Thiosocius teredinicola: one gene and its partner. The protein of the gene in region 1 interacts with the protein of each later gene in a pairwise test. Links are inferred from orthologs where the notes say so. Each region holds a gene or a part of one and is shown in the gene's direction. Other genes may lie near its edges.

The links.
Region 2: the proteins of pepT (region 1) and tpiA interact in binary tests that used the Escherichia coli proteins (3 or more experiments, as listed by UniProt). The link is inferred for Thiosocius teredinicola from one-to-one orthologs.

Annotation. Positions count from the first base shown.
Region 1 is NZ_CP019936.1:4,138,884-4,153,956, forward strand. Bases 5,331-8,212 are described here. They hold pepT (peptidase T), read left to right. Parts: upstream 5,331-6,082; coding sequence 6,083-7,342; downstream 7,343-8,212. Other genes in these bases: B1781_RS19630 (peroxidase family protein), read left to right, coding at 5,331-5,922; B1781_RS19640 (adenylate/guanylate cyclase domain-containing protein), read left to right, coding at 7,620-8,212. In the rest of the region: B1781_RS19605 (NUDIX hydrolase), read right to left, coding at 1-501; B1781_RS19610 (aminoacyl-tRNA deacylase), read left to right, coding at 760-1,230; B1781_RS19615 (hypothetical protein), read right to left, coding at 1,303-1,683; B1781_RS19620 (APC family permease), read left to right, coding at 2,073-3,332; more of B1781_RS19630, read left to right, coding at 4,324-5,330; more of B1781_RS19640, read left to right, coding at 8,213-9,416; B1781_RS23275 (hypothetical protein), read left to right, coding at 9,502-9,786; B1781_RS19650 (phosphatase PAP2 family protein), read left to right, coding at 9,783-10,862; B1781_RS19655 (hypothetical protein), read right to left, coding at 10,896-13,298; B1781_RS19660 (ABC transporter ATP-binding protein), read right to left, coding at 13,607-14,623; B1781_RS19665 (ABC transporter ATP-binding protein), read right to left, coding at 14,616-15,073. UniProt on the Escherichia coli protein: Cleaves the N-terminal amino acid of tripeptides.
Region 2 is NZ_CP019936.1:3,275,927-3,291,096, reverse strand. The notes cover bases 7,300-10,278. They hold tpiA (triose-phosphate isomerase), read left to right. Parts: upstream 7,300-8,400; coding sequence 8,401-9,156; downstream 9,157-10,278. Other genes in these bases: B1781_RS15565 (NADH-quinone oxidoreductase subunit A), read left to right, coding at 9,962-10,278; secG (preprotein translocase subunit SecG), read left to right, coding at 9,176-9,643; glmM (phosphoglucosamine mutase), read left to right, coding at 7,300-8,321. In the rest of the region: carB (carbamoyl-phosphate synthase large subunit), read left to right, coding at 1-2,440; transcription elongation factor GreA, read left to right, coding at 2,466-2,942; ribosome assembly RNA-binding protein YhbY, read right to left, coding at 2,950-3,246; 23S rRNA (uridine(2552)-2'-O)-methyltransferase RlmE, read left to right, coding at 3,388-4,008; ATP-dependent zinc metalloprotease FtsH, read left to right, coding at 4,124-6,037; folP (dihydropteroate synthase), read left to right, coding at 6,124-6,963; more of glmM, read left to right, coding at 6,975-7,299; more of B1781_RS15565, read left to right, coding at 10,279-10,318; B1781_RS15560 (NuoB/complex I 20 kDa subunit family protein), read left to right, coding at 10,309-10,785; B1781_RS15555 (NADH-quinone oxidoreductase subunit C), read left to right, coding at 10,806-11,513; B1781_RS15550 (NADH-quinone oxidoreductase subunit D), read left to right, coding at 11,517-12,770; B1781_RS15545 (NADH-quinone oxidoreductase subunit NuoE family protein), read left to right, coding at 12,913-13,443; NADH-quinone oxidoreductase subunit NuoF, read left to right, coding at 13,448-14,713; NADH-quinone oxidoreductase subunit NuoG, read left to right, coding at 14,719-15,170. UniProt on the Escherichia coli protein: Involved in the gluconeogenesis. Catalyzes stereospecifically the conversion of dihydroxyacetone phosphate (DHAP) to D-glyceraldehyde-3-phosphate (G3P).

The DNA of each region.
Region 1 (15,073 bases):
ACCCTGCCTGACCGTTGCCTCGTTCAGCAGGTCATCCAATGGCAACTCGATCAGTTGCTCGACCTCCAGCGGATCCGGTCGATAGCTCGGTGATTCGGTCGAGTAGGCGATGAACGGCTTGACGAAGAAACAACTGGTCGGGATGAACAGTTCGGTCAGCGCGCCGATCACCTGCTTGTCACGCACCCGAACACCGGTTTCTTCGTCGAACTCGCGCAGTGCCGCCTCGCTGTGATCTTCACCTGCCTCAAGCCGCCCGCCGGGGATACTGATCTCCCCTGCATGCACGCCGTCGTAGGCCGATCGCTTCATCAACACCGTCGTCCACACGCCGGCACGCGGAAACAGGTAGATCAGGACGGCGCTCTGGTAGCGTTCGGTGGCCGTCAGCAACGCATCGCGCGTGCGCAGGCGCGCGGCCGGCGCCATGACGAACTGCGCGTCCTCACCCGGCAAGGTGCTCGACAAGCGACCGCGTAATGCTTCGACGAATTTACCCATGATGCGCGACATAAGCTTTGTTTAGTCTTTTTTCAGCCGCATATAAACACACTGAATCGAAATTCCGGTGCCGGCGCCCCGGCAAGGTACGCACCTGAACTCTGCCTGAAGGCGCCCGCACAGGGATGAGACCGCTGTCCGGAATCGCGTGGTCAGCCGGGCGCCCGAACACGGCTGGTACTTGGGAATATAACGGCGACATCTTCCTTGACTATAGTCAGATGTATCCAGCAACGCCCCACCGGGCAGGAGGGTGCAATGGCCGTCGCAATCAGCCTACGCGAGTTTCTCGACGATCATCACCTGCCGTATGACATCGAACGGCATCCGCATACCCAATCAAGTCGCGACACCGCCGAAGCTTCGCACCACCCGGCTGACCGTGTCGCGAAGTGCCTGCTGCTCAAGGATGACGAACGCTACCTGTTGATGGTGCTGCCGGCCGACCGCCGTTTGCACCTCGGCGAACTGCACCGCTCGATGAACCGCCCGATCTGCCTGGCGACCGAAGACGAAGTGGCCAAGGTGTTCGCCGACTGTGAGACCGGCGCGATCCCGCCGGCCGGTTTACTCTACGACCTGGATACCATCATCGATGATGTGCTGCTGATGCAGCCGGACGTGTATTTCGAGGCCGGAGATCACGAGCAGCTGATCCACATGAAACAGGCCGACTTCCGCAAGCTGGTCGGAGATGCCTCGCACGGCGACTACAGCTGCCACGACTAGCCGCGCTCACTCCTGAGCGTCGAGTGAGGCCTGCTCGCCGTGCGGTTGCATGGCGAGCGGGCGTCACGTCGTTCAGCAGTTCGACCAGCCGTAGGTGGTGTAGATGCAACCATCGGACGTACCACCGACACCGCCGCCGGCTGCGTTGCTCCAATGATTCCAGTTGCCGCTGTTGTCGTACGAGCCGCTGCCGTAGCGGGAGTTGTAGGCATTGCTTCCGGACGGACATCCGCCCGCGCCGGAACTCTGGTTGTACCAGCAGCCGGTATTGGCATCGACCAGATAGCTACCCGGCGCGATGTAGGTGCCGAGCGCCTTTTGCAGATTGTTCTTTTGCTGAACCGTCAATTGCTGGCCGTTGATGTACACGTCGCTGCCGCCGGCGAACGCTGCCGAGGCAACGCCTAGCGACAAGGCGAACACGAACGGCACGGTAACTTTCTTCAGGATCAAGGTAGGTCTCCTCATAATCGTTATGCATGCACCTTCAATGAATGCACGCTGGATGCCAGTTTCCAGGCACCGTCGCCCCGGCTGATCACGCAGGCTGTGCGCCGGCATCGCCCCGGTTGATGGACTCCATACCAATTTCTTTTTATTCAATCACTTGTCGACACATAGCCACTACTTTGCCGAACCGCAGCTGCCCCCCTTGAGTGGCCCGCTGGGAGCACTCGCACAGCGACTGCTACAACCTTCTCACAAGCGACGCTCGAAAAGTGTCGGGACGAGTAGAACGTTTAAGCCAAAACGTCTGCCCGGTCGGCCAGCAGAGCGGCCCCCCGGCGAGGCGGTCGGCGACCTGCAGTCGTTGTAGGATGGTGGGTGAGGAGGAATCGGCAGTGACGACCTCAACCCAGCGCCATCCCCCGTACCTGGAACCCGGCCCTCGCCTGCGCCGCTCCCTGTCGCTGCCGCTGATCACCTTCTACGGCCTGGGCAATATTCTCGGCGCAGGTATCTATGTGCTGATCGGCAACGTGGTCGGCCACGCCGGCGTGCTCGCACCGGTGTCGTTTGTCCTCGCGGCGTTACTCGCCTGCCTGACGGCCTTCAGTTATGCCGAGCTCTCCGCGCGCTACCCGCTGAGTGCCGGCGAGGCCGTGTATGTCCAGCAAGGCCTCAAGATACCCGGCCTGGCGGTCGTGATCGGCCTCCTGATCGTCACCGCCGGCTGCGTTTCGTCGGCGACGATCATGCGCGGCTTCGTCGGCTACCTGCGGGTATTCGTACCGGTGTCCGATGGCCTGGCACTGCCGGTCCTGGCCGCGGTACTCGGCGGGCTCGCGGCATGGGGAATCAAGGAATCCGTGACCGTCGCGGCCCTGCTGACGGTATTCGAGATGCTGGGCCTCGCGCTGATTATCGGCGTCGGGGCACCCTCGTTCGCGACGCTACCGACCGCAGTAATCAACGAGGCAGCTATCCTGCCTGCGGGCGCCTGGACAGGTATTCTTGCCGGGGCCTTCCTCGCCTTTTATGCCTTCATTGGCTTTGAAGACATGGTCAACGTGGCCGAAGAGGTGCGCAAGCCGGAGCGCAATCTTCCGCGCGCCATTCTTTGGGCCCTGGCGCTTTCGACCGTGTTGTACCTGGCCGTGGCTCTCGTGGCCGTCGGCAGCGTCGCGCCTACGCAGCTGGCAGCGTCGGAGGCCCCACTCGCACTGATCTATCAGACACTGACCGGTCGCGAACCGGTGGTGATCACGTTGATCGGCATGTTCGCGGTGATCAACGGCGCGCTGATCCAGATCATCATGGCGTCGCGCGTGGTCTACGGCATGGCCGACCGGCGCTGGCTGCCGCAGGTGCTCGGCTTCGTGCACCCCGCCTCGCGCACCCCAGTGCTCGCGACGCTGCTGGTCGCTGCAACCGTCATGTCACTGGCGCTGCTGGGCGCCACGGAGTCGTTGGCCAAAGCCACCAGCTACGTGCTGCTGATCGTGTTTGCGATGACCAATCTATCCCTGTGGCGGCTCAAGACCAGCGCACCACACCCGCTTGGCATCTTCTGCGTGCCGGTCTGGGTGCCGGCGCTGGGCACCCTGGCTTCGCTGGTGGTGATCCTGGGTCAGTCCTGGCTGGACCTCCTGCATCCGTGAGCGCACCCAGCCGCCAATTGCTCGCCTGAATCCGCCCCGCCGGTCGGCGCCGTAGATCCTTCAAATCGCAAAACATCCGGTGGGAGCGCCGCCTGCGCGATGCTGGATCAATGTTGCGATCCCGACCAACGGCTGCACACAACACCCCCAAAACCCGGCTTTTACCTCGTCGAGGCCCGGGCGGTCGACCGGGATTGTGGGTAATGCCACACCGCGCCCGCCCCGGCAGTGGAAAGGCGTCGGCGGCGGACGAATACTCAAGCCCAGGGAAGTTGCTGTGACAAGGATGCTTTGCCGACAAGGACGCCAAGCGAACAGGGACGCCCGACCAACAGGGAGGTTGCACCAACACGGATGTTGCAACAACAAGGATGCCGACCGGAAAAAGGAGATGTTTGCCAATGGATGCAGTGCGCAGGGAACGCAATTGAAGGATCCATCAGGGCAGGGACGCCCAACTTTTTTCGCAACCGGGATTACGAAGGACCACCAGGGGCAGTGCAGCGGGACAACAGTTTACAGGGGCATTCGTTGTCCTCACCGCTAGCCCGCCGCCCGGTTGACTCGCTCGACACAATCTAGAAAACAAGAACAACCGGCCGAAATTCCGGTGCAGCCCGATGAACCACAGGTTCGACTGCTCGCCGCAATGAGGCTCACACGCCAGGGTAGCCGTTCTGCTGCATTGCGCAGCAGATGCGGTAAGAGATGCTGTTGCCGGGTTTAAACCGCGGCACTCTGTTACTTGACGATGCGATTATCCAGATGTGGAAGGAACTGAGCTTGCAGATCAAACCTAATGCCCGACACCTCTCCCGGCTCACGGGACTCGATCGGATTTTGCCAGACCGCGTTCAACGCAACTCTGTTGTCTCTGCCTATGCGTGACACAACATTTTCAGGGCAGAACCCGCGGCCGATCTACGCGCGCACGCCTCGTCGCAAGGGACACAGCGGTTGGCCAATGAGTGAGTTCATGGAGGAATTGTCGATGAAGCGACTCCGGATTCCCGGATCATTAACGCACGGAGACTTCCCATACGCGTCGCCGGAGAAGACGTTCAATGCCGTGGCATTCGATTATCTGTCTCCGGACAGCGCTCAGCGCATTCCGACAAGCGACCCGGCTACCGTCATTACCGCGCTCGACGCCCTCGGTGCTGCGATGGTCGTCGATGAACGCAACGACCCGAACAACGGCGATGCCGACTTCTCCCCGATCTACACTTTTTGGGGACAGTTCATCGATCATGACATTACGCTCAACGCCGACCGCAACCCGGTCGACAGCCCCTTCGATATCACGACCGATGCCTTTGCCCCGGTCGCGCCACAGCAGGTAAGCCAACGCCTGGCGAACTTGCGAAGCCAAGCCCTGAACCTGGACAGCGTGTACGCAGGTGGCCCCGGCGGCAACCCGTCGCTGTACTGTCCGGGCGATCCAACGTTTCATTGCTGCAACGTGCGCCCTGGCGCCTTTCTCACGGGTCTCAACCAAGACGCCGGCGGCGAGACGCCGACCAATGGAGCAAACCCATGCCGTGATCTACCGCGGTCGAACGATGGCTCAGGCCACGCGATCATCGGTGATCAACGCAATGACGAGAACCTGATCCTTGCCCAGTTTCACCTGGCAATGCTGCGGTTTCACAACGCAGCGCTCGACAGGCTCGGCGACTTCGAACGGGCGCGCGAGCAGACCCGGCTGCATCACCAGTGGTTGGTCGTAAACGATTACCTGAAGACCGTCGCCGACCCGCAGATCGTGGACGCCGTCGTCCACTCGGGATTGAGTCGCTACAAGTTTGCCGGTGGCTTCATGCCGGTCGAATTCACCGCGGCGGCGTTTCGTTTCGGTCACGCAACCGTCAGGTCAAGCTACGACCTCAACGCGCACTTCGGCCGCGGCGGCACTGTTGCCGACCGTGCATCACTTGAACAGGTTCTTGAACTCACCGGCAATGCGCATGCTGCCGGGCATGCCGCTCTCGGCGGCAACAGACGCTTGCCCGACACCTGGATTGCCGACTGGTCACGCCTGACCGGTTGTAACCGACGGTTCAACGACGGCGGCCCCGAGCGCCGCTCGAAAAAGATCGACAGCTACCTTGCCGAACCACTAAGCCATCTGCCGAACGAGCCGTTTGGCGAAGAACCCGGTGCGGCACATCACCTGATGCAGCACCTCGCGCAACGCAATCTGCGTCGCGGCTTCCTGCTCAGCGTGCCGACCGGGCAGGCAATGGCCGCACTGGCGGACATCGCACCGCTAACCGCTGCGCAGCTCCTCGATGACACCGGCACAGGCCCGCGGCCTGCACTGAGGGATGCGCTGCTCAAAGACAACGAGCTTCTTCTCGCCCATACGCCCTTGTGGTTCTATGTGCTCAGAGAGGCCGAAACCCTGGGAGGAGGCAACCGTCTGGGGCCGATCGGCAGCCACATCGTCGTCGAAACGATCGTCGGCCTGCTGCGCTCGAATGATGACTCGTACCTCAACCGCAACTGGTCGCCGTCCGACAGCGAGATACCAGGCGGGCGGGACATTCGTTCGATCGAGGACTTTCTGCAGTTTGCCGGCGTCGCCTGAATGCACCAAAGCGGCGCAAGGGAATGAGATGATTTTCCCTTCCCCATCCCATGAGGGTCGCTTTTTCTATTCAACGATCCAACGCGGTATATTAGGGCGCAACAAAACGATAACCCGCAACAAAGCTGTCAGGCAGTATGACATCCCCTGGGGTCGGACCATGTCGTCACCACGTTACGAAACTTCGTGCGTCGAACGGTTCCTGCGATATGTGAAGATCAATACGCAATCGCAGGAAGGCGGCACACGCTTTCCCAGCACGCAGGGTCAGCTGACCTTACAGCAGATGCTCGCCGAAGAACTGCGTGAGATGGGCGCCGCCGAGGTTGACCTGGACCGACACGGGTACCTGTTCGCAACCATTCCTGCTACCTCTCAGAAAAGTAACGTCCCGTGCATCGGGTTGCTGGCGCATGCCGACACAACGCCCGGAATCAGCAGCGAGCAGGTCACTCCCCTGCTGCACCATAATTATCAAGGCGACGATATCGTCTTGCCGAACGCGCCGGAGATTCGCATCCGTGCGCAAGACAATCCCGACCTTCGCGACCAGATCGGTAACACCATCATCACTGCATCGGGCGACACCCTGCTTGGCGCAGACGACAAGGCGGGAATCGCCGAGATACTCGCTGCTGCCGAATATCTGCTGGGCCATCCCGAGATCGCGCACGGCAAAATCAGAATCGGCATCACGCCCGATCAGGAACTCGGCCGGGGTACACAGCATTTCGACACCGAGCGGTTCGGTGCATACCGCGCCTACACGATCGACGGCCAAGGCCTGGGACAGCTGCAGACCGAATCATTCTGCGCCGACACGCTGCACATCGAGTTCACCGGGGTCAGCGCACACCCGGGCTATGCCAAGGGCAAACTCGTCAATGCCGTCAAACTGGCAGCCGAATTCATCCACCGCCTGTCCGCCACCGATTTCAATCCCGAGGCTACTGAGGGCCGTGAAGGCTTCGCCCACCCGGCGCATATCGAGGGCAACGCGGAACATGCAAAGGTCAGCCTCCTGATACGCAGCTTCGATGTCGACGGCCTGCGTACCATCGCATCAAAGGTCGAAGCCATCGCGAGCGATATCATGGCCGAGCATCCGGGCGCACAGCTGACAAGCGCGGTGCAGCCGGGCTACCGCAATATGTGCGAGATCCTCGATGCCCAACCGCAAGTCGTCGAGCGGGCGAAGAGAGCCATCGAACGCGCCGGATTACGCGTTCGTCACGAACCGCTGCGCGGTGGCACGGACGGCTCGCAGCTCTGCTTCAAAGGCCTGCCGACCCCGAACCTGTTCGCCGGCCAACACAACTTCCATTCGAAAACCGAGTGGATATCGACATACGATATGCACAAGGCGGTCGAGGTGATCATTGAACTGTGTAGAGAATGGGAGGAACGTACGCCCGACTGACAGGCACCGGCAGCGGCATTACAACGGAAGCGCCAGGCCGGCGCCGACCCAGCGGATACGGGCTTGAACCGCTGTTCGCCGGAGGAACCCTATAAGATGGCACGGGAAGTCGGACCTACCCGATTTGACCAGCGCCACGGACGACACCAGAAGACACTGACGCACCCGCCCAGGCTGCCGCGGTAAGCCGGGCACCTGTATGCATGGGTGACGTTGACACAGAAAAAGCGCATCAGCTGCCAAGAACGAAACGCGACGTTTCACGTATGAGCGAACAGTGACTGACAACGAGACAACAAAGGGGAATAAAGAAGCGTCCAATATCACGAGACGCCTTGCCGCCATCGCATTTGCCGATGTGGCCAGCTACTCGCGCCTGATGTCGATCAACGAGACCGAAACGATGCGCAACTGGAAGACATTGCGCAAATCGATACTCGAGCCCTATGCCGATCATCAGGGCGGCCGTCTTGTCGAGATGTCCGGCGATGCTTTGCTTTTCGAGTTTCCCAGCGCAGTGAATGCGGTGCGTTGGGCGGTCGATGTTCAACGCGCGACCAAACAGCGAGAACAACCGTCGGACCAGTTTACGCTGAGCCTGCGTATCGGCATCAACGTCGACGACGTGATCGACGAAGATGGCTCGCTGCAGGCCGATGGCGTGAACATCGCATCGCGCATTCATCACGCCGCATCGCCGGGCAGCATTGCCGTGACCTCGATCGTGCGTGATCTGATCATCAACAGGCTGCCGATCACCTTCCGCGACCTGGGCACCCCGCCGCTCAAGAATATCGCACGCCCAGTGCATGTGTTCGCGGTGGAATGGAAAGAACCGGAACAGCAGATCGCTGCCTATCAACCCTACTTGCAGTGGTCGACGCGACCGACGATAGCGGTGCTTCCCTTTCGCAGCATCACCGGTGCGGAAGACGATGACTACTTTGGTGAGGGCATTACCGAAGACATCATCACCGGCCTGTCACGCAGTCGTTCGTTCTACGTCATCGCCAGAGCATCGACGCTGCGCTACCGGCAGAAACACCGCGATCTTCGCCAGATCGCCAGCGAACTGGATGTGCGGTACGTGCTCGATGGCAGCGTGCGCCGACTGGCGGCTGGCCTGCGTATCAATGCTGAGCTGATCGATGTCGTCGCGAATCGATCCGTATGGGCCGAACGCTTCGACGGCGACAATGCCGACCTTTTCTCGTTCCAGGACCAGATCGTCGCGCGCATCGTCGGCTCGCTGCAATCACGCGTGCAGGCCGCCGAGGTCGCCAGGATTCGGGAACGCCCGACCAAAAGCCTCGACGCCTACGACTGCGTATTGATGGCGCTGTCTCAGCTCTACCAGTTCACCGACGAAAGCTTTGAGAGCTCCGGGCAGTCGCTCGAGCGGGCGATCGCGCTCGACCCCTTCTATGCGCAAGCACATGCGTATGCGGCCTGGCGCCTGAACTTCCAGGTCGGCGAAGGCCGCTCACGGGATCTGAAGCGCGACAAGGCGCGCGCCATTCAGCTGGCACAACGTGCGATAGAACTCGACCAGGAAGACGCCTTTGCGCTTGCCGTAGCCGGGCACTTGCAGAGTTTCTTTGGCGGCAATGCCAGGGAGTCGCTGGAGCTGTTCGACCGCGCACTGGCACTCGATGAGAACTCGGCATTCGCATGGGGTCTTAGCGCACTGACCAAAGCCTATCTGGGTGAAGCCGATGAGGCACTCGACCGGCTGAGAAACGTCTGGCAGCTAAGCCCATTCGACCCATTGAATTTCTATTTCTGGATTGTCGCCGGGATTGCCGAATTCGTCGCGGGTCGGTACCCCGAAGCTGTGGTGTGGCTGCACAAATCACAGCGGGCGAACCCAAGGTTCATTGCCTGCCAACGCATGCTGGCGGCGTCGCTGGCAAAGGCCGGCAAAGAAGATGACGCACGGAGAAAAGCCGAAGAGCTGATGCAAGCCGAACCATGGTTTCGAGTCGACGAGTTGCTCGAATGGTATCCGCTTGCGAGAGCCGATGACTTGAAGCGTTTTAAAGACGGGTTGTTGGCTGCCGGATTGCCGCTCTAATCACTCGTCACGGACGCATCGAACAAACGATCGCGGGCGGCTGCGTAACACGTCGGACAACGATGGTGCCGCACGCAAAACCAGGGTGAACGAGAAAGGGGAGATAAGACCATGGCCACAGGAACAGGCGCAGGGGCGGGTGCTGGTGCAGGAGCCGGCGCAGGAGCTGGTGCAGGAGCTGGTGCAGGAGCTGGAGCTGGAGCCGGAGCGGGTGCTGGTGCCGGAGCGGGTGCTGGTGCCGGAGCGGGTGCTGGTGCCGGAGCGGGTGCTGGCGCCGGAGCGGGGGCTGGCGCCGGTGCAGGCGCGGGAGCCGGTGCAGGTGCAGGAGCCGGTGCAGGCGCGGGGGCTGGCGCGGGAGCAGGTACATTGAGTCGCGCCTACTATGCGACGCCGGCCGACTTGCGCTATCGACCATGGGCGGCGGACGTTACGCCGGACGAGTGCGGCAACCCTCCCTTCCCTCATGACTTCATCGTCAATCCGTATCGCGACCCGAACCATCCACTGAAATGGCAGACCGCTGACAGTGATCCGGCGCTGCGTTTCTGGATGCGGCCGTTCGACCCCAACCTCACTGAATGGCTCAAGACGGTCGATGCCAACGCGATATCGACGCAGGCGGCATTGGAGTTCGGCAGTCAGTTCCACGACTGGGACAAGTGGGGCAAAGGCGGCAAGAAAGCGCTTCGGCGTTTGAAGAAATCGGGTTGGCTCGAAGAAATGGATCTATGTTGGGTCGCCCGAAAATCGCAGAAGTCGCGGGACAAAGCTTTCACCGCGATCTGTTCCGAGATCATTCAACTACAGCAACTGATGCAGGATGATCGACAACGCTATCTGGCTGAAGCGGAATCACAGGCAGATGGCACAGCGGACTACTTCATCCACTTTCTCGGCGCAAACAGGGCGCGCCACCCCTGGACCATCGAACTGATCGCGTGTGCCATGTCGATCAGTCACGTGATGCACATGTACTACAAACATCGATTCCTGCGCGTTCGCCCGTCGTTTTTGTGCCCCGGGCTGGTACCGCCTTTCGGCCCACCGGCTCACCCGGCATTCCCCAGTGGCCACGCCTCTCAGGGACATTTGATCGCACTGTTCCTTCTCGAAATCCCGGCACTGGCCAAGCGCTACGGCGTATTCAATCTGGCGACCAAGAAATCACGCCGGAAAAGCTGCGGCAAATACCGCAGCGAAGGCCGCAAGCCCAAGCCGGAGGACCTGGACGGACGCGGCGAGATCGATTCGCCGCTGTTGTGGCTGGCTCAACGGATTGCCAAGAACCGCGAACGAATCGGCGTTCACTACGCGTCCGACTCCAGCGCCGGCAGGCATCTGGCCAGAGGGGTTTGGCGTGACATCGTGCGCAAGCAACGCATCACATGCCCGACACTTGAAATGGTGATCGAACGGGCGAAAGCCGAGTGGCCGGAACGACGTTAGTCCAATCTCAAGGCGCCTCCGACAGTGGAGGCGCTAAGGACACTTCCACAGGGTCAGACTGATATTGTTGTCGTTCGCGACCAACGACGGCAGTGGTACCCGGCCCCGACTGCATGGCAGCTTCGTCTTGGTGTCGATGTTGGCACGGTCCTCAGGACACGTCGCCTGAGCGAGCACAAGGTAAGTCGCACCCGGCTTTGGTTTCGTCTCCCACGCAAAACGACCGAACACCACCGGCTGTTTGCCGACGCGCTTCACCGTCGGTTTACCTCTATGCCCTTGCTTGGCTTCGTGCCATTGGTGCTTCCCCTTGGGCGTCCATTTCGGCAGGTGTTTGCCTTTCCATTCGATGTAGAAAACCCTGACACTGACATCGTGCGCTTTTTTCGTTCCGCGATTTCCTACCTCGACGTTGATACCTTTGAGCGTGACGCTCACTGCACCTTTCTTCGGATCCGTCATCCAACGCGGCTGTCGCGATCGCATTGCCGACTTCTTCGGCTTGGTCAATGCGACCGGCACATAGTTACCGGCACCATACTCAACCGCGCAGTCGCCCCAATCCTCATAGTGCGGACGACTGTCGGCAATGAAAACGTCGACGTTCGGAGGCAAACCGGCGTACGAATCGCAATGCTCCGCATCACCGTATAAGCCCTGCGCCTCGAACGCCCAGCGGATCGCTTTATGCGCTATCCCCCCGAGCAACACCTTTCCCGACGTCGACAAGAATCTGGTGGTACCGATGTCGGCATCAATCAACGCAGAAACCAATTGATCGGGGCTGTTGGCCGGGACTACTCGCGCGTCGCCGAGTAGCCCGAGCGCTTTGATGATCAGGTAAAGCGCGTACTCTGATGCCGTTTTCCGGGCATCCATACCACCGGGGTTGGGCGTTGCGCCTCCCAAGCACAGATAGGCGCGAAACAGTGACGTAGACAATATCTGCTCGGATCGATAGCCTTTGCGGCGCGGCTGTTTCTCGTCCGGCAGTTCGAGGATCGGGCGATGCATAGCACCGCTCCAGCTCCAACCCTGCGTCACGCAGCGGTCGTGTCGCCTGGGTAGAAACACCCAGGGAAAGGTCGCCCCGCGCCAACGTCGGTTACGTTTTTCGACATCGTCACAGCCTTTCTTGTGCAGGCGTTTTGCAAGCTTTCCGCGAACCGGCATCCCTGGTACGAAGGCCGACTTCGGGTCGCCGGCAATCGCCGCCAACGCGTCGCCAATGCTGTGCGAGAAACGCATCTCGAGCTCGCCAGTGGTCGCCACCAAAAGGATATGGCCGATCTCATGCCATACCCATCGCGGGTCGTTGGCGATACTCAGCGGTATTGCCGGCGCCCTACCCGGATCACAATCGTCCGACCTCCACTTTGCCTCTCGATCGCGACGCGAAAGATCGGCCAGTGCATAGTGAACGTTCAGCCTGGGTGGTGACTGACAAAAACTTGGGGCGATCTGATGGCGTTTCCAGTCTCTGGGTTGAACGGCGGCATTCACGGTCTGACCGTCTTTGCCCGGACCATAGGGCATACCGGAGCGATAGTGCACTGCAAGCGGCAGCTCTGCAGACGCGAAGTAGTGTTCCGGGTGTATGCCGAAATGCAGTAGATGCTCGAACAGCTGGTTGGTGTTGCAATACGCCTTTATCTGGGCGGCGGCGTTCGAGCGCACCGATTCGGCCTGCTTGGGCACAGGCTTCAAGATGTACTCGGCAATCGGCTTGATTGCGCCGGACCGCCCACTGCCGGTGACCGCCTCGATATCGTCGCGCACGAACGGCGAACGCCGCAGGTTCAGGTATTCCAGTTTTTTACCTTTGCACCGCAGCCGCTTACACCGTTCGATGGTCGCTGCATGACCGCCATTGGAATCGAGATATTGATTCAACACCTCGCTGGAACGGCTGGGCCGACGCTGTTTGAGCGTGCGCACGACACCATCGCTGCCTTTCGGCTTCGCCGAAGCCGGGTCTTGCATAGCGAGGATTCCGTTCCCGACAGGGTCATCACAATGCACACCATGGTCTGTCGTGCAGTGGTCGCGATGACTGACCGCAGAACCCAGGGTTACCGAACGGCCGGGCATCAGGTAAGCCGACATCGAGGTAACCCGTATCTCCTTGCGGGCTTGGTCTACCTGCGCAACAACGCGGATGCCCCGTCGATCGCGGTACTCCACATCATGTTCGGTCGGATCGTCGCCCTTGGCGCCGCAGTAATCGCCGTGATGCAAGGCGGCAAGCAACACCAGGGTGCGCTCGCTGCCCACCGTCTTTCCCTTCGTGTTGTGCAGCGTGCGAAAGAATTCATAGGATGCGCACCATGACGTTCGCTGATCGTCACGATCGAGAAATGTCAGCGTTTCGTCGGCGGGCCTTCCGCAGGGCACGAACCTGAACCCGATCTTCGGGATCTTGCCGGCATCGCTCAACGTTCTGAGCCGGAGAAGATATTGCGAAACGATATCGAAACCGGGGGTTTCAAGCTTGAAACAGCACGGTGTGGAAGGGTGTCGAATCGAGATGGTTGTCGGGCCAACCTTTCCCGGGTCCGGGCGGATGACAACTGAAACGGCATGATAACGGGGAGTCCAGTCCGGCGCAGCGCCCATAGTCACTCTCCTCTTCGATTGAGTTGGCCAGTAGCGAGCCGGCTCTTCTGAATTATGTGGCCCACCCCGATGCAAACGGCGATCTGCTACATGCCCCGGCGTCGACCACCGCCGTCTCGCTCACGTGCTTACAGCCGCCCTTCATTTACGGCATGGCAGGCTACCATCCGCCGGCCTGCCGATAGCATCTGCGGGCGCTCGCGCCGGCAACGCTCATTGGCGTGCGCACATCGCGGGTGAAATGCACAACCGCTCGGCGGCGACATCGGGTCCGGCCGCTCACCGATAGACGATTCGCGCGTATGCGATGACGCCTCGAGATTCGGCATCACGTCTATCAGCAAGCGGGTATATGGGTGCATTGGATTGGCTACCAGTTCATTCGTCTGTGCCATTTCGCACAATCGCCCCAAATACATCACGCCGATGACATCGGCCATGAAACGCACGACCGCCAGATCGTGGCTGATAAACAGATAGGCCACCCCGGCATCACGCTGGATGTCTTTCATCAGATTCAGGATCTGCGCCTGCACCGACACATCGAGGGCCGACGTCGGTTCATCACACACAATGAATCGCGGCTTTGAGGCCAGGGCCCGTGCGATCGCGATACGCTGCCGCTGGCCGCCGGAGAATTCATGCGGGTAACGCGTCGCATCGCGCGCCGACAATCCCACCTGCTGCAACAGCTGCGCGACAATGGCGTTCCTCGCCGCCCGGCTTTCAGCCAACCCGAAGGCACGAATCGGTTCGCCGACGATTTCGCTCACCCGCCACCGGGGGTTGAGACTCGCATAGGGGTCCTGAAACACCATCTGCCAGTTGCGTCTCAGCCCGGCCCGGGTCGCGGCATCCTGGATCGCATTGATGTCGCTACCATTGAACAACACCTGCCCCGCTGTCGGCCGATCGAGGCCAACCAGTACCCGCGCCAGGGTCGATTTACCTGAACCCGACTCACCGACAAGGCCCAGGGTTCCGCCTGCTTCGATCGCGAAACTCACGTCGTCCACGGCACGCAGCGACTGGGGGCCGCCGATCAATCGACTTAACCAGCCGGCGGATACGGCGAAATGCTTGCTGACACCGCGTACGTCGAGCAGAGGGCGTCTGTCCGGCTCGTGCAGCTGCGACTCACCCATGGACGGTCCTTTGGTCTACCAACCAGCACGCGACACTGTGCGATGGCTCAATCGATGAGAAAGCGGGATATTCGGACTCGCAACGCTCGCTACGCCGTGAGCATCGCGGATGAAACGCGCACCCCGTGGGCATCTCGGCGAGTTGCGGCATCACGCCATCGATGTACGCGAGTCGCTCACCGCGACATTCCATCGTTGGCACCGAACTCAGCAACGCCTGGGTGTAAGGATGCAGGGGCGATCGCATCAAGGTTTGTACATCGCCGGTTTCAACGATCCGCCCGGCATACATGACGGCGACGCGATCGGCCGTTTGTGCGATCACCCCCATGTCGTGGCTGATCAGCACCATGCCCACATCGAACTCGTCGCACAGTCGGCGCAACAGATCCAATACCTGAGCCTGGGTGGAGACATCGAGTGCGGTGGTGGGTTCGTCGGCGAGAATCA
Region 2 (15,170 bases), 860 kb from region 1 along the record:
CGACAAGGAATACCAGATCATGCGTAACGCCTCGCTGGCGGTGTTGCGCGAGATTGGCGTCGATACCGGTGGGTCGAACGTACAGTTCGCGATCAACCCGGACGACGGGCGCATGATCATCATCGAGATGAACCCGCGCGTGTCGCGTTCCTCGGCGCTCGCCTCGAAGGCGACCGGCTTCCCGATCGCCAAGGTCGCCGCCAAGCTGGCGGTCGGCTACACGCTCGACGAACTGCGCAACGAGATCACCGGCGGTGTCACCCCGGCTTCGTTCGAACCGTCGATCGACTATGTCGTGACCAAGGTGCCGCGTTTCGCCTTTGAAAAGTTTCCGCAGGCCGATGCGCGCCTGACCACGCAGATGAAATCGGTGGGCGAGGTCATGGCGATCGGCCGCACCTTCCAGGAATCGCTGCAGAAGGCACTGCGTGGCCTGGAAACCGGCAAGGCCGGGCTCGATCCGGTCGTCGATCTGAGTGCGGACGATGTGCGCGATGTCGTGATCTCCGAGATCCGCCAGCCCAGCGCCGAACGCCTGTGGTACGTGGCCGATGCCTTCCGCATGGGCTTTTCGTTGGAAGACGTGTTCGATCACACCAAGATCGATCGCTGGTTCCTGGTACAGATTCAAGACCTGCTGCGCGACGAGGCTGCCGTGCGTGACGGTGGCGTCGAGGCGCTCAATGCGGCGCGCATGCGCGAGCTCAAGCGCAAGGGGTTCTCCGACAAGCGGCTTGCCGACCTGCTGGAAATTCCCGAGGCGGAGCTGCGCCAGCATCGCTATGAACTGGGCGTGCGCCCGGTTTACAAGCGCGTCGATACCTGTGCGGCCGAATTCGCATCGAGCACGGCTTACATGTACTCAACCTACGAGGAAGAGTGCGAAGCCGAGCCGACCGACAACAACAAGATCATGGTGCTCGGTGGCGGGCCGAACCGTATCGGTCAGGGTATCGAGTTCGACTATTGCTGTGTGCACGCTGCGTTCGCCATGCGCGAAGACGGCTACGAGACCATCATGGTCAACTGCAACCCGGAAACCGTATCGACCGATTACGACACGTCCGATCGCCTGTATTTCGAACCGCTGACGCTCGAAGACGTGCTCGAGATCGTTCACAAAGAGAATCCGAAAGGCATCATTGTGCAGTACGGCGGCCAGACGCCGCTCAAGCTGGCCGAAGATCTCGAAGCCGCGGGTGCGCCGATCATCGGCACCTCGCCGGATTCGATCGACCTGGCCGAAGACCGGGAGCGCTTCCAGAAGCTGGTTGAGCGCGAAGGCCTTAAGCAGCCGCCGAACCGCACAGCGACCGAGGCGGAGCAGGCGGTGCAGTTGGCAGCAGAGATCGGTTATCCGCTGGTTGTGCGTCCCTCTTACGTGTTGGGTGGCCGCGCGATGGAGATCGTGCACGATGAAGACGATCTGCGCCGCTACATGCGTGAGGCCGTTAAGGTCTCCAATGAATCGCCGGTGTTGCTCGACCGTTTCCTCGACGATGCGATCGAAGTCGATATCGATGCGATCTGCGACGGCGAAGACGTGCTGATCGGCGGCATCATGGAACACATCGAACAGGCCGGCGTGCACTCCGGCGACTCGGCGTGCTCGCTGCCGCCGTATACGCTGAGCAACTCGGTGCAAGATCGCATGCGCGAACAGATCCGCAAGCTGGCGCATGCGCTCAAGGTCGTCGGCCTGATGAATACGCAGTTCGCGATCAAGGGCGACGACATCTACCTGCTCGAAGTGAACCCGCGCGCCTCGCGTACCGTGCCGTTCGTGTCGAAAGCGACCAGCCGCCCGCTGGCCAAGATCGCAGCGCGCTGCATGGCGGGCAAGTCGCTCAAGGAGCAGGGCATCGATGGCGAGATTATTCCCAAGCACTACTACGTAAAAGAGGCAGTGTTTCCGTTCGTCAAATTCCCCGGTGTCGACACCCTGTTGGGCCCGGAAATGAAATCGACCGGCGAGGTCATGGGCGTCGGCCGCACCTTTGGCGAGGCCTATGCCAAGGCCAACGAAGGCGGCAGCGTGTTGTTGCCGCGCAGCGGCCGGGCGCTGCTATCGGTACGCGAGGCCGATCGGGCGCGTGCCGTCAGCGTGGCGCGCAAGCTGGCCGATCTTGGTTTCCAGATCTCGGCTACGCGCGGTACCTGCCGCTCGATCAGCGAGGCGGGCATTGAGTGCGCCGTGGTCAACAAGGTGAAGGAAGGCCGGCCGCATATCGTCGACATGATCAAGAACGACGAGTTCGATCTGATCATCAATACGACGGAAGGCAAGCAGGCGATCATCGACTCCGCATCGATCCGCCGCACGGCGTTGCAGCACAAGGTCAGCTATACGACCACGATTTCGGGCGCCGAGGCCGCGGTACTTGCATTGCAGCAGCCGGATCAATTGAATGTGAACAGCCTGCGCGAACTTCACGGTTGATCGCGACCGACGGAGGAGACGACGAATGGAAAAACATCCGATGACCCTGCATGGTGCCGAGCGCTTGCGCGCCGAGCTGAACGAACTGAAGAGCGTCAAGCGTCCGGCCGTGATTGCGGCGATATCCGAGGCGCGCGCGCATGGCGACCTGAAGGAAAACGCGGAGTATCACGCAGCGCGTGAGCAGCAGGGCTTTATCGAAGGTCGTATCAAGGACATCGAGGCCAAGTTGTCGCACGCTCAGATTATCGACGTGACCCAGGTTAATGCCGGCGGCAAGGTGATCTTCGGCGCTACCGTGGTGCTGCTCGATTTGAACACCGACAAAGAAAAGACCTACCAGATCGTGGGCGTCGACGAGGCCGATCTAAAGCACAACAAGATCTCGGTGACCTCACCCGTGGCGCGTGCCCTGATCGGCAAGAGCGAGGGCGACGAAGTCGCGCTCGAGGCGCCGGGCGGCACCCACGAATTCGAGATTCTCGAAGTCCGCTACGAGTAGTGCCGAATCAGGACGACGGCAACGCCACCTTCGGCTTTTCAGCGTTACGCCGAAACAGGATGAGCATCTGACCGATACTGTGAATCGGCTCGGCATGGGTCTTTTCACAGATGTCTTCGCCAATGGCGACGCGCGTTTCGCGGTCGGCGGCGATCTTCACTTTGATCAACTCATGCGAATCCAAGGCCTGCTCGATCTCGGCAATGACGCTGTCTTTAAGGCCGTGTTGGCCGACCCAGACGACGGGTTTCAGGTGGTGTCCAAGGCCGCGCAGGTGGCGTTTTTGAGATTCGGATAATTTCATCGCAAGGATTCGCAAAAAAGGCCGCCAACTATAAGCGAAATGCAGCAACTGGGGTACGTCGATTGCGGATTCTGAATCATGCCGAAGGCAGGGGATGGCATAATCCGGATTCGTTTTCCGGCCGATTGGCCTAAAACCTTCATGGCACGATCGAAAAGCAGTCACCGCTGGATGCAGCGGCATGTCAATGATGAGTACGTCAAACGCTCCAAGCGTGAAGGCTACCGCTCGCGTGCTGCTTACAAGCTATTGGAACTTCAGGAAAAAGACCGGATGATCAAGCCCGGTCAGGTGATCGTCGACCTGGGTGCCGCACCGGGTGGCTGGTCGCAGGTGGCGCACGATCTGGTTGGGCCAAAGGGAAAGGTAATCGCCTTCGACATCCTGCCGATGGATGAACTGCCCGGCGTGACGGTGATCCAGGGGGATTTCCGCGAGGATGAAGCCCTGGTCAAGCTCGACGCCGCCCTGGACGGACAGCCGGTCGATCTTGTGATTTCGGATATGGCCCCCAATGTAAGCGGGGTGGCTGCGGTGGATCAGCCGCGCGCCATGCATCTGTGCGAACTGGCACTGGATTTTTGCGAACAGCGGCTGCGTCCCGGCGGCGGCTTCGTCTGTAAAGTGTTCCACGGCGAGGGGTTCGACGACTGGATGCGCCAGGTGAAGGCGGATTTCGGTCGCGCCGTGACGCGCAAACCCAAGGCTTCGCGGCCCAAAAGCCGCGAGGTTTATCTGGTAGCCGGGAACTATCATTCGTAGTAGGTTACGAAAACGCTATGAGAAACTGGGGTCCCGTTGGGCGCCAACGATCAGCATGTTCGGTGTCATTGCCGAACGGCAACGCCTTTAGGCATGGGGAACTGCCGTGAACGACATGGCCAAAAATATCGTACTGTGGGTCATCATCGCCGTCGTGCTGATGACGGTTTTCAACAGCTTCACGGCGCAGAAACCCTCTTCGCCCGAACTCACCTATTCAAAGTTCATTGAGCAGGTCGAACGCAAGAACGTCGCCAGTGTCACCATCTATAAAGATGGTCGCATCGACGGCGTGATGACGTCCGGTAGCCGCTTCTCTACGGATGCGCCTGCCGACGACAAGCTGGTCGATCAATTGCTCAATGCGAACGTAGAGATCCGCGCCGAGCCGCCGGAAAAGCCGTCGATCCTGTGGAATATCTTGATCAACTGGTTCCCGCTGTTCATCCTGATTGGTCTGTGGATCTTCTTCATGCGCCAGATGCAGGGCGGGGGCGCAGGACGTGGCGCCATGTCGTTCGGCAAGAGCAAGGCGCGCATGCTCACCGAAGACCAGGTCAAAGTGACTTTCTCGGATGTCGCCGGCTGTGAAGAGGCGAAGGAAGAGGTCAAAGAGCTGGTCGACTTCCTCAAAGATCCGTCCAAGTTCCAGAAACTCGGCGGCAAGATCCCGAGCGGCGTGCTGATGGTCGGACCGCCCGGTACGGGTAAAACCCTGCTGGCGCGTGCGATTGCCGGTGAGGCCAAGGTGCCGTTCTTCACGATCTCCGGTTCGGACTTCGTCGAGATGTTTGTCGGTGTCGGTGCATCGCGTGTGCGCGACATGTTCGACCAGGCGAAGAAACACGCCCCGTGCATCATCTTTATCGATGAGATCGACGCAGTCGGTCGTCACCGTGGCGCCGGTCTCGGCGGCGGTCACGACGAGCGCGAGCAGACCCTGAACCAGTTGCTGGTCGAGATGGACGGTTTCGAAGGTAACGAAGGCGTCATCGTGATCGCTGCGACCAACCGTCCGGACGTGCTCGATCCCGCATTGCTGCGCCCCGGCCGTTTCGACCGCCAGGTCGTGGTCGGCCTGCCGGACATCCTCGGTCGCGAGCAGATCCTGAAAGTGCACATGCGCAAAGTGCCGCTCGCCGACGACGTCAAGCCGTCGTTGATCGCACGCGGTACGCCGGGCTTCTCCGGTGCCGACCTGGCCAACCTGGTCAACGAGGCGGCCCTGTTCGCCGCGCGCGCCAACAAGCGCCTGGTCGACATGGAAGACATGGAGAAGGCCAAAGACAAGATCATGATGGGCGCCGAGCGCAAGTCGATGGCGATGAAGGAAGACGAGAAGCGTCTGACCGCCTATCACGAGGCAGGGCATGCCATCGTCGGCCTGAACGTGCCGTCGCACGATCCGGTGTACAAGGTGTCGATCATCCCGCGCGGTCGTGCGCTGGGTGTGACCATGTTCCTGCCGGAAGAGGACCGTTACAGCCACAGCAAGGAGCACCTCGAGAGCCAGATCTCGAGCCTGTTCGGCGGGCGTATCGCCGAAGAGCTGATCTTCGGTGCGCAGTCGGTGACCACCGGTGCGTCGAACGACATCATGCGAGCGACCGACATAGCCCGCAACATGGTGACCAAGTGGGGTCTGTCCGACCGCATGGGACCGCTGGCCTACGGCGAAGACGAAGGCGAGGTATTCCTCGGTCGTTCGGTTACCCAGCACAAGGCGCTGTCGGATGACACCGCGCATGCCATCGACGAGGAGGTGCGTGCCTTCATCGATCGTAACTACGATCGTGCTGCCGGCATCTTGAACGACCATATCGACAAGCTGCACGCGATGGCTGATGCCCTGATGAAGTTCGAGACGATCGACAGCGATCAGATCCGCGACATCATGGAAGGCCGTGATCCGCGCCCGCCGGCCGGCTGGGACGATGACTCGGCTGCACCCGGCGGCGGTGCGCCAGCAGACGACGGTAAGGACGTCAGCGGCGAGTCGCCGATCGGTGGTCCGGCAGGACAACACTGATCATCAGCGGGTAGAATCCGCAGCACCCAACCCGGGGCCGGGCGAAGTGACTTCGCCCGGTCCTTTTTCGTTTTGCGCTGGCTGATATGTCGTCCGATTTCGGCAAACTGCTCGATCTTTCGCGTCCCCGCGTGATGGGGATACTCAACGTTACGCCCGACTCGTTCTCCGATGGCGGCCGTTTCCTGACGCTCGACGATGCACTGCACCAGGCGGAGCGCATGATCGACGAGGGCGCGGATCTACTGGATATCGGCGGCGAATCGACCCGTCCCGGTGCACAGGCCGTTTCCCTGGCCGAAGAGATGGATCGCGTGTTGCCCGTGGTCGAGCGCCTGGTCGCAAGCTTCGATACGCCGGTCTCGGTCGATACCAGCAAGCCGGACCTGATGCGTGCGGCGATTGCAGCCGGTGCAGGCATGATCAACGATGTATCGGCCCTCCAGGCGCCCGGCGCGATTGCCGCGGTTGCCAGCGGCCGCGTGCCCGTGTGCCTGATGCACATGCAGGGCGAGCCGCGTACCATGCAGGCCGCGCCTCAATATGACGACGTCGTAGCCGATATCATCGAATACTTAAGTAATCGCATCGCCGCGTGCGAAGCGGGCGGAATCTCGCGAGATCGCCTGTTGGTCGATCCGGGGTTCGGCTTCGGCAAGACGGTCGAGCACAACCTGCAGCTGCTGCGTGGGCTCGAGGCCTTTCGGACGCTCGGTGTGCCCGTATTGGTGGGCATCTCGCGCAAATCGATGCTCGGCGCGATCACCGGGAGGCCGGTCGAAGAACGCATGCCTGCCAGTGTGGCGGCAGCGCTGATTGCGGTCGAGCGTGGCGCACGTATCGTGCGAGTGCACGATGTCGCGGCGACGGTCGATGCGATTGCGGTCTGGCAGGCGACCATGGACGGCAGCGTCGACAAGAACTGAGGATAGAGAGGATGGCGCGTAAATATTTTGGAACCGACGGCATCAGAGGGCGCGTCGGTGAAGGTCACATCAATCCCGAGTTTGTGCTCAAGTTGGGCTGGGCGGCCGGCCGGGTGCTGGGCAACGGTGATCAGGCCAAGGTGCTGATCGGCAAGGACACCCGGATCTCCGGATACATGTTCGAGGCGGCGCTCGAGGCCGGTCTGGCTGCGGCGGGTGTGAATATTCGCTTGCTCGGCCCGATGCCGACGCCCGGCATCGCCTACCTGACGCGCACGCTGCATGCGAGTGCCGGTATCGTCATCAGCGCCTCGCACAATCCGCACGAAGACAACGGCATCAAGTTTTTCTCCGGCTCCGGCAACAAGCTGCCGGACGACGTCGAAGAGGCGATCGAGGCCGAACTCGAGAAGCCGATGACGACCGTCTGCTCCGACCGGCTCGGTAAGGCCAAGCGCCTCGAAGACGCGCGCGGCCGCTATATCGAATTCTGCAAGAGCACGATCCCGTCGCGCATGGATTTCAGCGGCATGAAGATCGTGGTCGATTGCGCACACGGCGCGACCTATCACATTGCGCCCGACGTGCTCGAAGAGATCGGTGCCGAGGTCATCACGATCGGCGCCGAGCCCAACGGCCTGAACATCAACGACGGCTTCGGTGCGACCAAGCCGCGCGCGCTGGCCAGCTCGGTGCGGGTCAACGGCGCCGACCTGGGCATTGCGCTCGACGGCGACGGTGACCGCGTGATCATGGTCGACGACAAGGGCGAGATCGTCGACGGCGACGAGATCATCTACGTGATCGCCCAGTCGCGGCTGCGCAACGGCGGGTTGGTCGGCAACGTTGTCGGTACCCACATGAGCAACCTCGGCCTCGAGGTGGCGTTGCGCGATCTCGGCGTCGGTTTCGACCGGGTCGGCGTTGGCGATCGTTACATCCTCGAGCGGTTGTGCGACAACGACTGGACCCTCGGCGGCGAGCCTTCGGGGCACATCATCTGCCGTGATCGCACCACGACCGGCGACGGCATCGTGTCGGCACTGCAGGTGCTGGCCGAGATCCACAAGACCGGACGCACCCTGAGCGAGCTGCGACAGGGCATGCGCAAGTACCCGCAGGAGCTGATCAATGTGCCGCTGGGTACGGCGCGTGCTGCCGATGTGATGGCCTGCCAATCGGTGACCGAGGCGGTGCAGGCGGTCGAGGTCGACATGGGCGATCAGGGGCGTGTCTTGCTGCGTCCGTCCGGCACCGAACCACTGATCCGGGTGATGGTCGAAGGCCGCGAAGCCGACACCGTCGTCGCAAAAGCCAACACGATTGCCGACGTGGTTCGCGCACAGGTCACGGGCTGATCGATTTTCCGTTGTTTGCCGTTGATTTAGCGGCCTTGCGCCGTTAAGCTACGCCGCTCGATTTCGAGGGGAGCACACTATGCGTCAGCCTTTGGTGGCCGGTAACTGGAAAATGAACGGATCACGCGCCAGCATCGCTGAGTTGCTGGGTGGACTGAAGGCCGGTATTGGCCAGGTTACGGCAGCTGAAGTCGCTGTTTGTGCACCCGCCGTGTACATCGCGGATGTGCAGTCCCAGCTGGACGGTACCTCGATCAAGTGGGGTGGCCAGGACGTGTCGGTTTACGAGTCCGGCGCCTACACCGGGGAGATCGCAGGCTCGATGCTGGCCGATTTCGGCTGTCATTTTGTGATCATCGGTCACTCAGAGCGTCGCGCCTACCATGGCGAGACCGACGAAGTGGTGGCGCAGAAGTTCACGGCGGCACGCGCTGCCGGCCTGGTGCCGATCCTGTGCGTCGGCGAGACCCTCGAAGAGCGCGAGCAGGGCATCACCGAAGAGGTGGTGGGTCGCCAGTTGGATGCCGCGATCAAGCACTGCGGTATCGCGATGGTCGGCGAGGGCGTCATCGCCTACGAGCCGGTCTGGGCGATCGGTACCGGCAAGACCGCCACGCCTGAGATGGCACAGGCGGTACACGCCTTCATTCGCGGCCGTCTGGCGTCGAATGATCAGGCGGTGGCTGACGTGGTACGCGTATTGTACGGCGGCAGCATGAACCCGAAGAACGCAGCCGAACTGGTTGCACAGGCAGATATCGATGGTGGCCTGATTGGCGGCGCCTCGTTGAAGCCCGATGATTTTCTGGCTGTTTGCTCTGCAGCAAACAGCTGATCAAGAGGAAAGCTAGGTTATGGAATCCGTGTTGGTTGTAGTGCATCTCTTCCTGGCCATTGGTTTGGTCGGGTTGATCCTCATCCAGCACGGTAAAGGTGCCGACATGGGCGCTGCCTTCGGTTCCGGCGCATCGTCTTCGGTGTTCGGTTCGCGTGGGGCATCGAACTTCCTGAGCCGCACCACCGCCATCCTGGCTACGTTGTTTTTTGTCACCAGCCTTGCGCTTGCCGGTTTTGCGATGCGATCCGGTGACCAGGAAACGCTGATGGACAAAGCGCCGGCGGCCCAGACCGAGCCGACCGAGCAGAGTGCGTTACCGCCGAGCGATCTGCCAAACGTCCCAACAGAGACGTCGTCGGATCTTCCGAGCGCACCGATCACCGACATGCCGTCGGTGCCGGTACCCGCGGAATCGGTAGAGTCGACGCCCGCGCCGCAAACTACGGCACCGTCGCAAAGCGACGCGCCGAAGCCGGCCGAATAATTAAATAAAACTCGGTCGACAATCTGGTTCTCGCCGAAGTGGTGAAATTGGTAGACACGCTATCTTGAGGGGGTAGTGGCGCAAGCCGTGCCGGTTCGAGTCCGGCCTTCGGCACCATGTATGAACGGTATTGTGGGGGTACCTGCGATACCGTTTTTTTATGCCCGGAAAAAACACAAATAAGCTTTAAAAAACAAATACATACTATTGTGAATTTATTTGACTTTGGCACAACTCCGTGGCTATCCTTTGGCCCGACCCGAACGGCGGTAATTAACACAACCGGTGCTTGGGCTACCTACCAGGAGACAGCATCGTATGCTTGAAAATTACCTGCCTGTCCTGATCTTCATCGTTGTCGGTAGTGTGGTAGGCGCAGCGATGATCGGTCTGGGGTTCGTGTTATCGCCCCGCCGGCCGGACAGCGAAAAGAACTCTCCTTACGAATGCGGCTTCGAGGCATTCGAAGACTCCCGCATGAAATTCGACGTGCGCTACTACCTGGTAGCCATCCTGTTCATCATCTTCGATCTGGAAATAGCCTTTCTTTTCCCATGGGCAGTTGTCCTGGATCAGATCGGCATGGTCGGGTTTTGGGCGATGATGATTTTTCTCGGGATTCTCGTGGTCGGCTTCATCTATGAGTGGAAGAAGGGAGCGCTGGAGTGGGAATAGAGGGCGTTCTCGAAAAAGGTTTCGTCACCACGTCGCTCGACGGGGTGATCAACTGGGCGCGTACCGGTTCGATGTGGCCGATGACCTTCGGCCTGGCCTGTTGTGCTGTCGAAATGATGCATGCGGCGGCAGCACGTTATGACATCGACCGTTTCGGCATCATCTTCCGGCCCAGCCCGCGTCAGTCCGACGTCATGATCGTCGCGGGTACGCTGGTAAACAAGATGGCCCCGGCCTTGCGCAAGGTGTACGACCAGATGGCCGAACCGCGCTGGGTGATCTCGATGGGGTCATGCGCCAATGGCGGTGGCTATTACCACTACTCCTATTCGGTGGTCCGCGGCTGCGACCGCATTGTGCCGGTCGATGTGTATGTGCCGGGTTGCCCACCGACTGCCGAAGCCCTGTTGTGGGGCGTGTTGCAACTGCAAAACAAGATTCGACGCACGAATACGATTGCCCGTTAATCGTTGGAAATCGCATAACAATGACGCCAGATGAACGCCTGGACGAACTCGAGGAGGCGCTTGAGGAGCACCTCGAGGACTACGAAGACTGCTCGTGGCAACGCGCGTGCGGCGAACTGACGCTGACCGTACCGCGCGAGGTGCTGACGCCGGTCATGAAGCTGCTGCGCGAAAAACGCGCCTTGGCCTTCGAAGAATGCATCGACGTGTGCGGTGTCGACTACGCTGCTTACGGTAACTCCGAGTGGGTCACGCGTACCGCGGCCAACGCCGGTTTCAGTCGGGGTGTCGATCGCGAGGTGCCGGAGATGGATCCGGCCAACCGTTTCGCCGTGGTCTACCACCTGCTGTCGATTACCCACAACGTCCGCCTGCGCGTTAAGACCTTTCTCGACGCCGAACGGCCGATCGTCGATTCGGTGGTCGGCATCTGGGCCAGCGCCAACTGGTTCGAACGCGAGGCCTTCGACCTGTTCGGCATCATGTTCGCCGGCCATCCGGACCTGCGCCGCATCCTGACCGACTACGGCTTCATCGGTCACCCGTTCCGCAAGGACTTCCCGCTGATCGGCCAGGTCGAGATGCGTTACGACCCGGAGCAGGAGCGCGTGATCTACGAGCCGGTCAGCATCGAGCCACGCACGCTCGTACCGCGCGTGATCCGTGAAGACAGTCGCTACGAAGCCGGCTGGAAACCCGAAGAGCCGGCCGACGAGGATGCGGAATAAGCCATGGCGGAAATCAGAAACTACACGCTGAACTTCGGTCCGCAGCATCCGGCCGCGCACGGTGTGCTGCGCCTCGTGCTGGAGATGGACGGCGAGGTGATCGAGCGTGCCGACCCGCACGTCGGCCTGCTGCACCGCGCGACCGAGAAGCTCGCCGAGAGCAAACCGTACAACCAGTCGATCGGTTACATGGACCGTCTCGACTATGTCTCGATGATGTGCAACGAACACGGCTACGTGCGCGCCATCGAACAACTGCTGGGCGTCGAGGTGCCGATCCGGGCGCAGTACATCCGCACCATGTTCGACGAGATCACGCGCATCCTGAACCACCTGATGTGGTTGGGCACGCACGCACTCGACGTCGGCGCGATGACCATGTTCCTGTACTGCTTCCGCGAGCGCGAAGACCTGATGGACTGCTACGAGGCGGTCTCGGGCGCGCGCATGCACGCAACCTACTACCGCCCCGGCGGCGTGTACCGCGATCTGCCCGACGAGATGCCCAAATACGACACCGGGCAGTTCGGCAGCTCCGCAGAGGCCAAGCGACGCAATGCGGCGCGCGAAGGCTCACTGCTCGACTTCATCGAAGAGTTTATTGATCGCTTCCCCGGCTTGGTCGATGAATATGAAACCCTGTTGACCGACAACCGCATCTGGAAGCAGCGCACCGTCGGCATCGGCGTGGTGACGCCGGAACGCGCGATGCAACTCGGCTTTACCGGCCCGATGCTGCGCGGCTCCGGCATCGCATGGGATCTGCGCAAGAAGCAGCCCTATGCGGCCTACGATCAGGTCGACTTCGACATCCCGATCGGTACCAACGGAGATTGTTACGACCGCTACCTGGTGCGCGTCGAAGAGTTTCGCCAGTCGGCCCGCATCATCAAACAGTGTATTAAGTGGCTGCGCGAGAATCCCGGCCCGGTCATGCTGGACGATCACAAGATCACGCCGCCGAAGCGCGCCGACATGAAAGACGACATGGAGGCGTTGATCCATCACTTCAAGCTGTTTACCGAGGGTTATTGCCCGCCGCCCGGCGAGGCCTATGCCGCAGTCGAGGCGCCGAAGGGCGAGTTCGGCTGCTACATCGTGTCCGATGGTGCAAACAAGCCCTACCGTCTGAAAGTGCGCGCACCGGGCTTTCCGCACCTTGCCGCGATGGACGAGATGGCGCGTGGCCACATGCTGGCGGATGTCGTGGCGATCATCGGCACGATGGACATCGTATTTGGAGAGATCGACCGATGAGCAAAGTGGCAGACCGCGCTCTCGACTGCATTACTGTGTTGCACGCTTTTCTGCGCTGCTCATGTATCGCTTCATACACTGCGCCGCTCGAAATGCGTGCGCCTTGTACTGCTGGCGATATCTCTGTCTGCGAGGTGATCCGATGAGCATGCGCAGCGAACCGATGATCCGCGTCAACAAGTGCGAGGACAAGGACGCGCTGTTCACCGCCGAGGTGCGCGAGAAGATCGACGCCTGGGTGGCGAAGTATCCGGAAGGCTGGCAGCAGTCGGCCTGCATGGCGGCGCTGATGTATGTGCAGGATATGAACGGCGGCCACCTGACGCGTGAGCTGATGGATCAGGTTGCCGATTACCTCGACATGCCGCCGATCGCGGTCTATGAGGTGGCGACCTTCTATTCGATGTACGAGCACAAGCCGGTCGGTCGTCACAAGATCTGCCTGTGCACGAACGTCTCGTGCATGATCAACGGCTCCGACAATGTCCTCGAGCATCTGCGCAACCGTCTCGGCATCGGTTTCGGCGAGGTCACCACCGACGGCAAGTTCAGTCTGAAGGAAGTCGAGTGCCTGGGTGCCTGCGGCGGCGCGCCGATGATGCAGATCGGTCACACCTATTACGAGAATCTGACGCCCGAACTGGTCGATCAGATCCTGGACGGTCTGGAGTAAGTCGATGGCAAACGAAGTCTGCTTCCGCACACTGCACAAAGACCGGCCATGGCGCTTGGAAACCTACCAGGCGGAAGGCGGGTACGAGGCGCTCAAGAAGATCCTCAAAGAAAAGACCCCGCAGGAAGACATCATCGAGACGGTCAAGAAGTCGGGTCTGCGCGGACGTGGTGGGGCAGGTTTCCCGACCGGCCTGAAGTGGAGCTTCATCAACCGTACCGCACCGGGCGACAAGTATGTCGTGTGCAACTCGGATGAAGGCGAACCCGGCACGTTCAAGGATCGCGACATCCTGCGTTACAACCCGCACGCATTGATCGAAGGCATGATCATCTGCGGTTATGCGATTGGCGGGGTTGCCGGTTACAACTACATCCGTGGCGAGTTCTGGGAGCCGTACGAACGCTTCGAAGAGGCCTTGGCCGAAGCGCGCGAGGCGGGCCTGCTCGGCGAGAACATCCTCGGTAGCGGTTTCGACTTCGACATCCATACCCATCTCGGTGCCGGCGCCTACATCTGTGGCGAAGAGACCGCGCTGCTCGAATCGATCGAGGGCAAGAAAGGTCAGCCACGTTTCAAGCCGCCGTTTCCGGCGATGTTCGGCCTGTACGGTCGACCGACCGTGATCAACAACACCGAAACGCTGGCCTCGGTGCCCGACATCGTGCGCCAGGGCGCCGACTGGTTCCGTGAGATCGGCATCGAGAACAGCGGTGGCTGCAAACTGTTTTCGATCTCCGGCAATGTCGCCCGCCCGGGCAACTATGAGATCCCGATGGGTACGCCGTTTGCCGAGTTGCTGGAGATGGCCGGCGGCATGCGCGATGGCCGCCCACTCAAAGCGGTGATCCCCGGCGGTTCGTCGGCACCGGTATTGCCCGGCGCGATGATGATGGATCTGACCATGGACTACGACAGCATCGCCAAGGCGGGCTCGATGCTCGGTTCAGGCGCGGTCATCGTGATGGACGACAGCAACTGCATGGTCAAGGTGCTCGATCGCATCTCTTATTTCTACTACGAAGAATCCTGCGGCCAATGCACGCCGTGCCGCGAAGGCACCGGCTGGATGCATCGGGTCGTCAATCGCATAGAGCACGGCAAGGGCAGCAACGAAGACCTCGACCTGCTCGATGATGTCGCGAAGAAGATCATGGGCCGTACGATCTGCGCGCTGGGTGATGCCGCGGCCATGCCGGTTGCCGGTTTCATCAAGCATTTCCGCGACGAATTCCAGTATCACATCGATAACAAGAAGTGCATGGTGTAAGCCGCATGTCCGACGATAAAACCATCACCATCGAAGTCGACGGCCAGAAGCTCGAGGCGCAGCCCGGGCAGATGCTGATCGAGGTGACCGACGCTGCCGGCATCGGCGTGCCGCGTTTCTGTTATCACAAGCACCTGTCGGTCGCGGCCAACTGCCGCATGTGCCTTGTCGAGGTGGAAAAAGCGCCCAAGCCGCTGCCTGCGTGCGCAACGCCGGTCATGGACGGCATGAAGGTGTTCACCCGCTCGCCGCTGGCGCGTGAGGCGCAGAAGGGCACGATGGAGTTCCTGCTGATCAACCATCCGCTCGATTGCCCGATCTGCGACCAGGGCGGCGAGTGCGAGTTGCAGGACGTCGCGATGGGCTATGGCGGGGATGTCTCGCGCTACAGCGAAGGCAAACGCGTGGTGCGCGACGAGAACCTCGGCCCGCTGATCGCCACCGACATGACCCGCTG